DNA from 2 places in the Ferdinandcohnia sp. Marseille-Q9671 genome. Region 1 is predicted to be linked to the other one. Evidence: riboswitches for the same ligand, from Rfam matches in the RefSeq annotation. Region 1 holds a riboswitch; the other holds the start of a gene.
The links. A riboswitch is a leader RNA that binds a small molecule or an ion and turns the genes downstream of it on or off. The one in region 1 is predicted to bind S-adenosylmethionine.

Region 2: it holds a riboswitch for S-adenosylmethionine, as region 1 does, so the genes downstream of both, mtnW (2,3-diketo-5-methylthiopentyl-1-phosphate enolase) here and ACWNMY_RS14190 (YezD family protein) in region 1, are expected to answer to the same signal.

The regions. Positions count from the first base shown of each region.
Region 1 covers NZ_CDRJTA010000003.1:309,045-315,207, reverse strand. The annotation lists gene ACWNMY_RS14210 (M20 family metallopeptidase) at 1-617, opposite strand, end outside; gene ACWNMY_RS14205 (manganese catalase family protein) at 815-1,669, shown strand; gene ACWNMY_RS14200 (LLM class flavin-dependent oxidoreductase) at 1,779-3,161, opposite strand; gene ssuE (NADPH-dependent FMN reductase) at 3,202-3,747, opposite strand; gene ACWNMY_RS14190 (YezD family protein) at 3,952-4,137, opposite strand; SAM riboswitch class I at 4,271-4,371, opposite strand; gene ACWNMY_RS14185 (DUF5381 family protein) at 4,641-5,132, opposite strand; gene ACWNMY_RS14180 (hypothetical protein) at 5,122-5,922, opposite strand; gene ACWNMY_RS14175 (hypothetical protein) at 5,978-6,163, opposite strand, start outside.
Region 2 covers NZ_CDRJTA010000004.1:495,095-501,257, forward strand. The annotation lists gene ACWNMY_RS17660 (carbon-nitrogen family hydrolase) at 1-236, opposite strand, end outside; gene ACWNMY_RS17665 (aminotransferase class I/II-fold pyridoxal phosphate-dependent enzyme) at 474-1,658, shown strand; SAM riboswitch class I at 1,808-1,914, shown strand; gene mtnW (2,3-diketo-5-methylthiopentyl-1-phosphate enolase) at 1,983-3,221, shown strand; gene ACWNMY_RS17675 (2-hydroxy-3-keto-5-methylthiopentenyl-1-phosphate phosphatase) at 3,218-3,877, shown strand; gene ACWNMY_RS17680 (methylthioribulose 1-phosphate dehydratase) at 3,874-4,503, shown strand; gene ACWNMY_RS17685 (1,2-dihydroxy-3-keto-5-methylthiopentene dioxygenase) at 4,543-5,088, shown strand; gene ACWNMY_RS17690 (response regulator transcription factor) at 5,389-6,108, shown strand; gene ACWNMY_RS17695 (anti-repressor SinI family protein) at 6,089-6,163, opposite strand, start outside.

The DNA of each region.
Region 1 (6,163 bases):
TGAGGCGATGAGCCATGGCCTCCTTTCCCCTGAACAACTAATTTAAAATAAGATCTGCCTGTCTGCGTGTTTCCACTTCTGTAATAAATATGACCTGTTTTCATATTGCTCATGACATGAATTCCAATAATCGCATCAACGTTTTCAAGGACACCCGCTTTAATCATCCCAATTGCTCCACCTGGAGGACTTTCCTCTGCTGGTTGATGAATCACTATAATCGTACCTTCTAATTGGTCCTTACACTCTGCTAAGACTTGAGCTACTACCAACATGTATGCCGTATGGCCATCATGACCACAAGCATGCATAACCCCTTCGTTTTTAGATGCAAAAGGCAGACCCGTTTCTTCCTTGATTGGTAAGGCATCAAAATCAGCACGAATTGCAATCGTTTTTCCTGGTTTCGCACCTTTAATCGTAACAACCACACCACGCTCACCACCGAAGTTTGTTTCAACTGAATCCACTGGGACGTCTTTGTAAAAGTCACTGATATATTTAGCCGTTTCTTCTTCTTGGAAAGAAAGCTCTGGATGTTCATGTAAATAACGGCGAATCTCAATGATACGATCCTTTCTCTCATCCAATCTTTTCATTAATTTGTTCACTAACATTATTCAATCTCCTTTAATTTGTCTAGCCTTTGGTATACCAATTGTACCAATGAAGTTTTTCATCCACATCTACTACTCTTTTCCCTTAGAGCATAAAGAATACCTCAATAAAATAAATAATTTTCACACTAGGATATTTTTAACTATTTCTTCGAATAATACGGTCGTAAAACAATTATTGTGATAGGAGGTAAATCATGTATTTTTATAAAGAAGATTTAATAAATATTATCGTACCTGATAAGCCAGACCCTGCTGCAGCAAAGGTTCTCCAAGAAACATTAGGCGGTCGTTTTGGCGAGATGAGAACTATGATGCAATTTTTCTTTCAAAGTTCAAATTTTCGAGGAAATCAAAAACAGTTTCGCGACTTAATTAGAGGAATCTTTCTTGAGGAAATCAGCCATGTTGAACTTGTTCAAACTACCATCAATCAATTATTAAATGGAGCTGGAGAGGAAGCTGTTGGTGCCGGTGGTAGTACTGGTGCACCTTTGGAGGAAGCAATTAAGCATGCAAATCCTCATCATTTCATTATGGGAGCACAAAGCTCACTTCCTGTTGATGCTGCGGGTAATCCTTGGAATGGAAACTATGTGTATGACCATGGAAATTTAGTTGCTAATTTAATAAATAATCTTTCTTTGGAATCTACTGGTGTTCTTCAAAAGACGAGAATATATGAAATGAGTTCAAACAAAACGTTTAGGGAAACATTAGCTTTCTTAATTGTTCGTGACAATGCTCATCAAAATGCATTTGCAAAAGCTTTGGAAACACTAGGTGTTGAATGGGGTAAAATTTTCCCTGTTCCGAACTATGATATCAATAAGTATCCAGAATGTAGAAAGTATATAGAAATGGGCTTCAATAATGCACAATTCAATTTCAGATTGGATGATACAATGATGGGACAAATTTTCCAAGGGGAGTCCCCAAGCAGAGCAGATGGTGAACTTAAAGTCGTAGCACCACCAGATGGTTATCCAGTTCCTGTGTTACCAGAAATGCCAAATGAACACAGTCCTGGTATCCAAGACCTAAATAAATAACTTTTACATTCACTTCGGTCATAGAAATACGAGTCATAGTTTATGTAGCTTTACATATGAAAGAGGCATTCATCACCTTACAGATGTTGAATGCCCTTTTTGTGAAACTTTATTCCGTTAGTACAGGAGTTTTACTATATTGCTTTCCGGGATGATGGGCTGGTAACTGGCTGCCTTTTCCGAATAGACTATCTCTTAATGTGTCACCTTCATATTCTTTTCGTACAAGACCTCTTTCTTGTAAAATAGGTACAACGTGCTCTACAAAGTCCTTAAAGGTACCAGGAGTAATCGCATATGCAATGTTAAAACCATCAATCCCTGTCTCTTCTACCCAACTTTCCAAATCATCTGCAATCTGTTCTGGGCTTCCAACTGTAACAGGACCCAATCCACCAATGCCGGTATATTTTTTAATTTCATCGATCGTCCATTTTTTATCTGAATCAATTTTCGTAAAGTTCTCAACTGTAGATTGAATCGCATCATTCTTTACATATTTAAGATTTTCATTCGGTCCATATTCCGAAAAGTCAATTCCAGTCCAGCCACCGAGAAGTGCCAATGCCCCTTCATAGCTAATATGTTTTTGGTACTCATTGTACTTTTCATACGCTTCCTCTTCTGTCCGACCAACGATTGGAGTAATGCAAGCCAGTATTTTTATCTCTTCTTGTGCTCTTCCAGACTTACGTGCTTCTTCACGTAGTTTTGTGACAGATCGCTTAGCCGCATTCTTTGTCGGTGCACCGATAAAGATTAATTCAGCATGTTTGCCTGCAAAAGTACGCCCCTTCGTAGACGTTCCTGCTTGATAGAGTACTGGTGTTCTTTGTGGGGAAGGCTCGCAAAGATGGGCCCCTGGTACCTTATAATACTTCCCTTCATGCTTGATATCATGGACTTTGCTTGGGTCTGCGAAAATTCGATTCTCTTTGTCTAATAAAACAGCATCATCCTCCCAGCTGCCCTCCCACAATTTATAGCAAACTTGTAAATATTCCTCGGCAATGTCATAGCGTTCATCATGCTTAATTTGGTCTTCTAAACCCATGTTAACGGCAGCGCTTTTTAAGTAGGAAGTGACAATATTCCAGCCTACACGCCCCTTTGTGATATGATCTAGCGTAGACATCCGACGGGCAAATGTATACGGATGCTCATGGGTGACAGATGCTGTGACCCCAAAACCTAAGTGCTTTGTCACCGCCGACATTAAGGGCACAATTAGGGACGGGTCATTTACAGGTGTTTGAGTTCCTTGACGAATAGCAGCATCTCTAGAGCCTTGATACACATCATAAGGACCTAATACATCTGCTAGAAAAATAGCATCAAACCTGCCCGCTTCCAGAATCTTAGCTAGCTCTATCCAGTACTCGCTGTCTTTATAACGATGAGATTGGTCCTCTGGATGTGTCCATAACCCCGGTGATTGGTGACCTACACAGTTCATATCAAACGCATTTAAATACAATCTTTTCTTTGTCATTTCATTAGCTCCTTTTCAATTCATGTAAGTATCTTTGATTTTATAAAACAAGATTTCTTTTCTGATTTACTGTTTCACTAAAGTAATAAAGCTCTTTTTTCAATCTATCCAAAACATTCACATCAATGATTGGATTATCTATTTGCTTTTTATCGATTTGGCAATCTAAGAAGTAAACCCCTTGTAAGCTTTGCCCTTTCAATGCAGCGAGTAAAGGTTTTAAGCTGAACTCAATTGCAAGTAAGTGGGCAGGACTACCGCCTGTCATGATGGGTAACACCGTTTTTCCCGCTAATACATCTTGAGGCAGTAAATCTATTAGAGCCTTTAGCACTCCTGTATAGGCTGCCTTATATACAGGCGACCCTATAATCACACCATCTGCCCCTTGAATTAGTAAGGTGAGTTCCTTAAGGGAGGGACTGTCAAACTTTAGATTAAAGATATCTTCATAAGGAATATCTCTAACAGAAACATGTGTAACTGCAAATCCCTCACGCTTTAGTTTGTTCCCAACATACTGAAGTACCAAATCTGTTCTAGAACTTTCCGATGGGCTTCCTGACAAAATCACGATTTCACTCATAATGTTCATCCTCTCTTCTATGATTTATATCTAAAAATACCTTTCTTGATTGACATCGGGCCTATCCTCCTGTTGGCCGTTTGTTTATCACGGTACTCCCCCTTCCATATGGCACAAGTCCAACAAAAAAAGGCATCTTTATCCAGAGCGTTAGAATGACGCTTTGGTAATAAAGATGCCTTTAGTGGTCTAATCGGCAAGTATTTACGTTTTTTTGGTTGTTGATTGAATATTGCTTGATGTGGGTTTATGCAAGGAAAACCGTCTCTTTTCCGTCGCATCGATTTGAGTGATTTCGCCATTGTGAACGGTAATCACAATAGATCCAAACTCTAATTTCTCCAAGGTTGATAGAATATGTGTCACCTTTGATTCCTCAAGTTTTGCCATAAAACCCCTCCCTGCTAGTGGTATGCATCAGACAATCCTCTGGTTGACCAGTATGGAAGTCTGTTCATTTTGACCAAAATAAAAGCCCTCTTCAACTAAGAAGAGGGCATACGTACATCGGTTTCGTACACTCTTCTTATCTTTCAAGCCTAACGCTTGCTGGAATTGGCACAGTACAATATGTCTGTTGCCGAGGCTTCAACGGGCCAGTCCCTCCACCTCTCTGGATAAGAAAAAATATATGTAATTTTTTGACTACTTAATTTATTGATTGATACTAAATTACACGGAATTTCACCATCTGTCAATCACTTTCTTTTTAAAACTATCCAAAGAATACAACTTTAGTTATTTAGTCACAGGCTGGGTCAGAGGGACAGGCTCTTTGTCCCAGTTACCACTCTGGGTCACGGGGACAGGCTCTTTGTCCCAGATTTCATTTAACCTTAGTTATGATGTTTTGTAAAAAAATGGTGGGTCATGGTACCTGTCCCCTTGACCCATTATTTTTTTCGTTTTGCCCAGTTGTTTTTTAGTTCAGGGTTTGCGTCGGGTAGGACATATGTTTCAATGACATGGTTTACGGGTTGTTCGGATACTAGGTTGTATGTGGAAAGCTTGACCTTCTTATTATTTATGGTCTGAACCATAATATATTTCAAAGAGGCTCCACCCCAATAGATATCTTTAATTTCCCGAATGGGTATTGCTTGTTTACGCCCTTTCAACTGACCATTTTCAATTGTAAATAATGCCTTTCCGTTCATCACGACAGAAAGAATCTTTAAAAATATACTTCCAAAGAAAAACGTCCCAATAATACCAATGACAATTCCAAAGAATCCCCTTAATATACTCGTACTAGGTACAATGTAAAAGAGAATGAAAAGTCCCGCAACGGTCATTAACCCGCTTAAAAAGACCATACAGCCTGCCCAAAGTGGCAGAAAGACCACTTCAACTTTATCATTTGATATTTTAATATTATTTTCCATGCGTAAGCTCCTCCTTTTTCTCCTTAAAAGCAGATATGTTACTTTCTAAGAGGAGATTCACGATATCCACACTGCATGGTTGAGCTTTGAAAAGGTCATCCTTCTTTTCAATAATCCAATTATTCTCTGCATGGTTTGTAAACATCACAATATTTGTTGCGTGTGGCTCTTTATTTTCGTTAAACTCAAGAAACAGCAATGTATTTAGTAAACCATTTGTCTGCTCTAGTATGTTATTAAACTGTTGCTTTGCTCCAACATGCTGCGGTCTTTCAAATTTACTTTTATTATCATTTAACGCTACCAGTAATTCTTCAAGCTCATTTTGTGTCAGCTGCAATGTACTTGCCTCATTCTCAAAGACATCTCCAATTCGATAATACTCAGATATCTTCCTACTAACATCCTCCAGGGACACAAACGTGAATTCATGTACCATTTCATCGAACAACAGAGCGTGTTGAATAATCCCCTTCTCACCAAAGTGAAAGGATAATTGTTCCTCTCCTTTTCCACCTTCAGCGTGACGTGAGGCTTTAATGGATTGTTGCGAATAGTTAAGTGTCGAAATGATACTTGCTAAATCATCTGTTAACGTAAATTTATGATTTTCATAATGTACTAGATTTTTAGCGAGTAGGGAACGACATGTGATTTGAAACAGTAGGTCCATCTTGTCGTCCTCGAGTTCACCAAAATACACCTGCTTAAGTGCATTTCCTTGTTCAAAATATCCTTCACTATAAAAACAATAGATTAGTTCTTCAATTGAAAGCGAAATTCGTTCCATTTTTTCCTCCTATTTTTCACTAAAAATCATTTGTTAAATGTGTATTCACCTACCTTTATCCGCCAAAGGAGAATGCACCGAAGAATTTTTTAGAGCCTTCTACTAGACCACCAGCAAAGTTCTTCACATCATTAAATGTTTCCTTCACATTCTCAACACCCGAACGAACACCTTCTGTGACGGAATGAATTTGGTCTTTAAAATTTACAGCTACATCCTTTGCCCAACCAGATGTTTTTCC
Region 2 (6,163 bases), on a different contig from region 1:
ACGGAGTGTTGTTGCGCCAATTTTTTAATAATAGTTTTTGCTCCATCTCCATTTTCATCTGCGATTTCATCTAACCTAGTTAAATCATATCCTGTCGTCCAGAGCTCTGGTAGAAGGATAATATCTGGATTCTCTTGCTTCATGAGTTTGTCGATTTCCTTGGTTACAAGGTCAAAATTTTCTTGCGGTTTTCCGAATTGAATATCATACTGAATACAAGCTATTTTAAGATTCATAGTTAGTCCTCCTAGTAAATGTAAAATTTATTGGCTGTATTTTTGCATTATGTTAAGTTTAATACAAGACATAATAAGTGTTTGCGTTTGAACACCACTAACTTGAACACGGTTTAATGCATACATCCTACCACGTAATATGGGGGACTTCTACATAAAAGTTATACTTTACAATTTGATTTTAACAATATATGATTTTTGACTAGAAATTCAAGTAATTTTAAAGAGGTGTAGGAATTGAAAAACTTTCAGCATTCTGATATATTACAAAATTTACCGAAACAGTTCTTCGCTTCTCTTGTGGGGAAGGTAAACAAGGTTGTGGAACAAGGACATGATGTCATAAATTTAGGACAGGGAAACCCTGACCAACCCACACCTTCTCATATCGTAGAGGCTTTGAAAAAGGCAGCAGATAATCCAAAATTTCATAAATATTCTCCATTTCGTGGCCATTCATTTTTGAAAGAAGCGGTCTCTCAATTTTATCTTCGTGAATATGGAGTTGAAATTGATCCAAATACAGAGGTAGCCATCCTTTTTGGTGGTAAGGCAGGCTTGGTGGAAATTCCGCAATGTCTTTTAAATCCTGGAGACGTTGCGCTTGTACCTGACCCAGGTTATCCAGATTACTGGTCAGGTGTTGAACTTGCAAAAGGGAAGATGGAGTATATGCCTTTAAAAGAGGAGAATGATTTTCTACCAGACTATACCCAATTAGACTCACAGCAACTAGAAAAAGCAAAGGTTATGTTTCTTAACTATCCGAATAACCCAACTGGGGCAACAGCAACAAAAGAGTTTTTTGAAGAAACAATCTCTTTTGCAAACACACATGATATTTGTGTGGTGCATGATTTTGCGTATGGTGCCATAGGTTTTGAAGGGAAACGGCCTACCAGTTTCTTAGAGATACAAGGTGCTAAAGAAATTGGAATTGAAATTTATACACTTTCAAAGACCTACAATATGGCTGGCTGGAGAGTAGGTTTTGCAGTAGGTAACCCTAGCGTAATTGAAGCACTTAATCTTATCCAGGATCATATGTATGTAAGTTTATTCAGTCCGGTCCAAGCAGCTGCTGCAGCAGCGCTACTAGAGTCACAGCAATGCGTTCAAGATTTGGTCGATAAGTATGAATCAAGACGCAATACATTTATAAATGCTTTGAAGGACATTGGGTGGGATGTAAAAGCACCTGCGGGGTCATTTTTTGCATGGCTGCCCGTACCAGAAGGCTATACGTCAGAAAGCTTTGCAGACCTTCTACTTGAAGAAGCTCATGTAGTCGTAGCACCAGGGATCGGATTTGGCGAGTATGGAGATCGTTATGTAAGAGTAGGGCTGTTAACTGATGAGGATCGCTTAGTTGAAGCAGCCAATCGTATAAGGAGATTAGAGCTGTTTTCCGTGTCTAAGTGAAATTGAGATAGTAGTAGTGTTTTCTGTAAATTAAAAAAGGTTTGACAAGAAAAATAAATCCTGTCATAATCCTAAGTGAATTCTGTTGAATAAAATTGAATCGTTGAGTTAATCTCGGTGAGAATCTCAACAATTAAATATAGTATATTTTCTTATTAAGAGCAGGTGGAGGGACTAGCCCAGTGAAGCCCGGCAACCGACTTACAATTTGTAAGCACGGTGCTAATTCTTGCAGCTTTATGCTGAGAGATAAGAAGATGTTAGTTTGCTAACCTCTTCTTATGAAGAGGTTTTTTACGTTTTTATTGAAATGAGGGTGAAAAAATGAGCGAAGTTATTGCGACATATTTAGTACATGATGCTGGTGCAAACTTAGAGAAAAAAGCAGAAGGAATTGCACTCGGTTTAACAGTTGGATCCTGGACTACTCTTCCAAAGCTAGAGCAGGATCAGTTGCTAAAGCATAAAGGGAAAGTTGTAAGTGTGGAACAGTTTGATGAGGATACACGTGCAAGTGGATATTTAGGAAAACAAGTAAAAAAGGGAATCATCAAAATTGCTTATCCAAGTGCCAACTTTAGCAATGATTTACCTGCTATTTTGACAACTGTATTTGGAAAACTTTCCTTAGATGGGGAGGTAAAGCTACTAGATTTAGAGTTTTCAACCGAACTAAAAGATACTTTTCCTGGTCCAAAGTTTGGTATCAATGGTATCAGAGAGAAACTAGGTGTGTTTGATAGACCGTTAGTTATGAGTATCTTTAAAGGGGTTATTGGTAGAGATATTACATACCTTAAGGAACAGTTGCGGGAACAAGCCCTGGGTGGAGTGGATATTATTAAAGATGACGAAATTCTGTTCGATAATCCATTAACACCTTTCGAGTTAAGAATTACCGAGGGTAAAAAGGTGTTAGAAGAAGTTCACCAGGAAACCGGACATAGAGCGCTATTTGCCGTTAATGTAACAGGGAGAACCTTTGAGTTACAGGAAAAAGCAAGAAGGGCTGTAAAACTTGGAGCTGATATTTTATTATTTAACGTCTTTGCATACGGACTCGATGTTCTTCAGGGCCTAGTGGAAGACCCCGAAATATCCATTCCAATCATGGCCCATCCTGCTGTAAGTGGAGCACTTACACCGTCAGAATTTTATGGATTCTCAAATAAACTGTTGTTAGGTAAACTACTTAGATATGCAGGAGCCGACCTTGTTTTATTCCCTTCACCGTACGGGAGTGTTGCACTAGAAAGAGAACAGACACTTTCTATTGCTTCTGAATTAACAAAAAAGGATGAGAGTGTGAAGCCTGCTTTTCCAGTACCATCTGCTGGTATCCATCCAGGCTTAGTTCCACTACTTGTTAATGATTTTGGTAAAGATAGTGTAATCAATGCGGGTGGTGGGGTTCACGGTCATCCAGATGGTGCAATTGGTGGCGGTAAAGCATTCAGAGCAGCTGTTGATGCTGTATTGGAAGAAAAAACACTTGTAGAGTATGCCAAAAATAGCCCTGAGCTTGAAAAAGCGATTGAATTATGGGGGTATAAAGAGATATGAAAAATCCAGTCATCTTCTGTGATTTTGACGGCACAATCACAAACACAGATAACATTATTGCCATTATGAAACAATTTGCACCGCCAGAATCGGAGGAAATTAAAGATAAAATCCTCTCCCAAACCCTCTCCATTCAAGAGGGTGTTAGCAAATTATTTTCACTATTGCCATCCTTAAAAAGAGAAGAGATTACCGACTATATCCTAGATTACGCCGAAATCCGTGAGGGATTCCAGGAGTTCGTGGCATATACAAAGGAACATGGATATTCTCTTTTTATCGTAAGCGGAGGGATTGATTTCTTTGTAGAACCTTTGTTGGAGGGACTTGTACCGAAGGAAAATATCTATTGTAACAAGTCAGATTTTTCAAAGGAAAAGATTAACATCCTCTGGCCATACACTTGCGATGAACACTGCTCGAATCAATGTGGTTGCTGTAAACCAACCTTGATCCGTAAGCTTTCGAATCTGGAAGATCACAAAATTGTCATCGGGGATTCAATTACAGACCTACAGGCTGCGAAGCTAGCTGATAAGGTCATCGCTAGGGATTTTCTAGTGGAAAAATGCAAGGAACTAGAGATAGAGCATTCACACTTTCATTCATTTTTTGATGTGATAGAAATACTGGAAAAAATGGAGGTGCATAAATGAAACTTCAATTAAAACAATGGATTGAGCTGGCAGATATTAAGGATGAGCTAGCGAGCCGCGATTGGTTTATGGGTACAAGTGGAAACCTTGCAATCAAGGTATCAGATCAACCAACGACTTTTTTGGTTACAGCTAGCGGTAAGGACAAAAGGAAAAGAACGGATGAGGATTTTTTATTGGTAGATGGTGCAGGTAATCCAGCAGCACCTACGCATTTAAAGCCATCCGCAGAAACCTTACTACATGTGGAGATATACAACAAAACGAACGCAGGATGTAGCCTGCATGTCCATACGGTCGATAACAATGTCATCTCGGAATTGTATGGTGATAGAGGTGAGGTTGTGTTCAAAGGGCAGGAAATTATTAAAGCATTAGGTCTATGGGATGAGGATGCTGAAATACGAATTCCGATTATTAAAAATGACGCAGATATCCCGACACTAGCAAGGAATTTTAGTGAATATGTTACCAATGATTTTGGTGCAGTACTAATCCGTAATCATGGAATTACCGTATGGGCAAAAAATGCATTCGATGCAAAGAAACACTTAGAAGCCTATGAGTTCCTTTTTAGCTATCATGTAAAACTATTAGCTTTAAACCCTTTGCTCATAAGAAATTAAGGGTTTACTATATAAATAAATTAGTAAGAGGTGGATAAAATGGCAAATATTAAATTACGTAACACAGGTGAACGATTAGAAGGTCAAGAAAAGGTAGCAGCATTTTTAGAAGAACAAGGTGTATTATATGAACACTGGGATACTAGTAAACTACCAGAAGAATTAAAAGGAAACTGCAAAATTAATGATGAGCAGAAGGCACAGATTTTATCTATTTATGAGGAAGAGATCAAATCCCTAGGGGAACGCAATGGTTACCAAAATTGGGATGTAATCGCATTATCAGAATCAACCCCAAATCTTGACGAATTACTAAAAAAGTTCGAACAAGTACATGTTCACACAGAGGACGAAGTGCGTGCGATTGTAGCAGGACATGGAATTTTCATTATTAAGGGAAGCGGAGACACAGGCTACTTTGATGTTGAACTGGAGGCTGGAGATGTTATTTCTGTTCCTGTTGACACTCCTCATTTCTTCACATTGATGGATGATCGTGAAGTTGTAGCCGTACGATTGTTTGTTGATCCAGAAGGCTGGGTAGCACATCCATTCCAGGATCCAGCATTTGCAGAAACTAAGTAAAAAAGGATCCTGCAAGTAGCTATAAAATTCCTTTTTAAAAATAATCTAGTAGTTTTTTGAAAGCTATCTTAATAGACAGCATCCGTCCAAATCAAGCTCAAGGTCGGGTGCTGTTTTTTGTTTTTACGTTCAATTATTCAGTAAGTAATCTTTGCTAAATTGAACAAAATAATAATACTAAGAGAAGTGACATGACGCCAAAGTTTATGGATAAGAATGGCAAACATATTGGCTAAATGATATAGTAATAGTAGTTTACAATAGGTACAAAATCATAGGATGATAGAAGGTGGTAAATTCATGATTAGAGAAAAAGTAATGCTAGTGGACGATGATCGTGATATAAGAGACATATTGCAATTGTACTTGAAAAAGGAAGGATATACTCTGATACACGCTGAAGAAGGTACTACTGCACTACGTCTTGTAGATGAACAAAATCCAGATATTATCATTCTTGATGTAGTCCTTCCTGGAATGGATGGATTTGAAGTCTGTCAATTATTACGTCAAAAGACAAATGCTCCGATTCTGTTTTTAAGCTCAAAGGAAGAGGAGATTGATAAAATACTAGGTCACAAAATCGGAGGGGATGATTATATAACAAAGCCGTTTAGTCCTGCAATTGTTATTGCAAAAGTCCAGGCTCATTTGCGCCGTAAACGGAACATGACATCCCAATCAAATCAACTTCACAAAAAAGTTGAACAATCCCCCATCATATATCCTGGGTTATATATTGATATATCGAGCTGTGTTGTTAAAGTAAATGGATCAGCCGTTAAGTTGTCAGCAAAAGAATTTCAACTACTTTGTTTATTAGCAGAACACCCTAATCAGGTATTTAGTGTGAATCATATGTTTGAATTAATCTGGGGAGAGGAAAGTCTGGGTGATCACCGCACTGTCATGGTTCATATTAGTAACCTACGAAAAAAAATCGAACCTAATCCAATTAAGCCTATGTACATTTTAACTGTTCGGGGTATGGGATATAAGTTTATTGGCTTTCGGGAATAAGTGTATTTTTCACTAAAAATTTCTGAATGTCTTCCAATGTTACACCAAGCTTTTT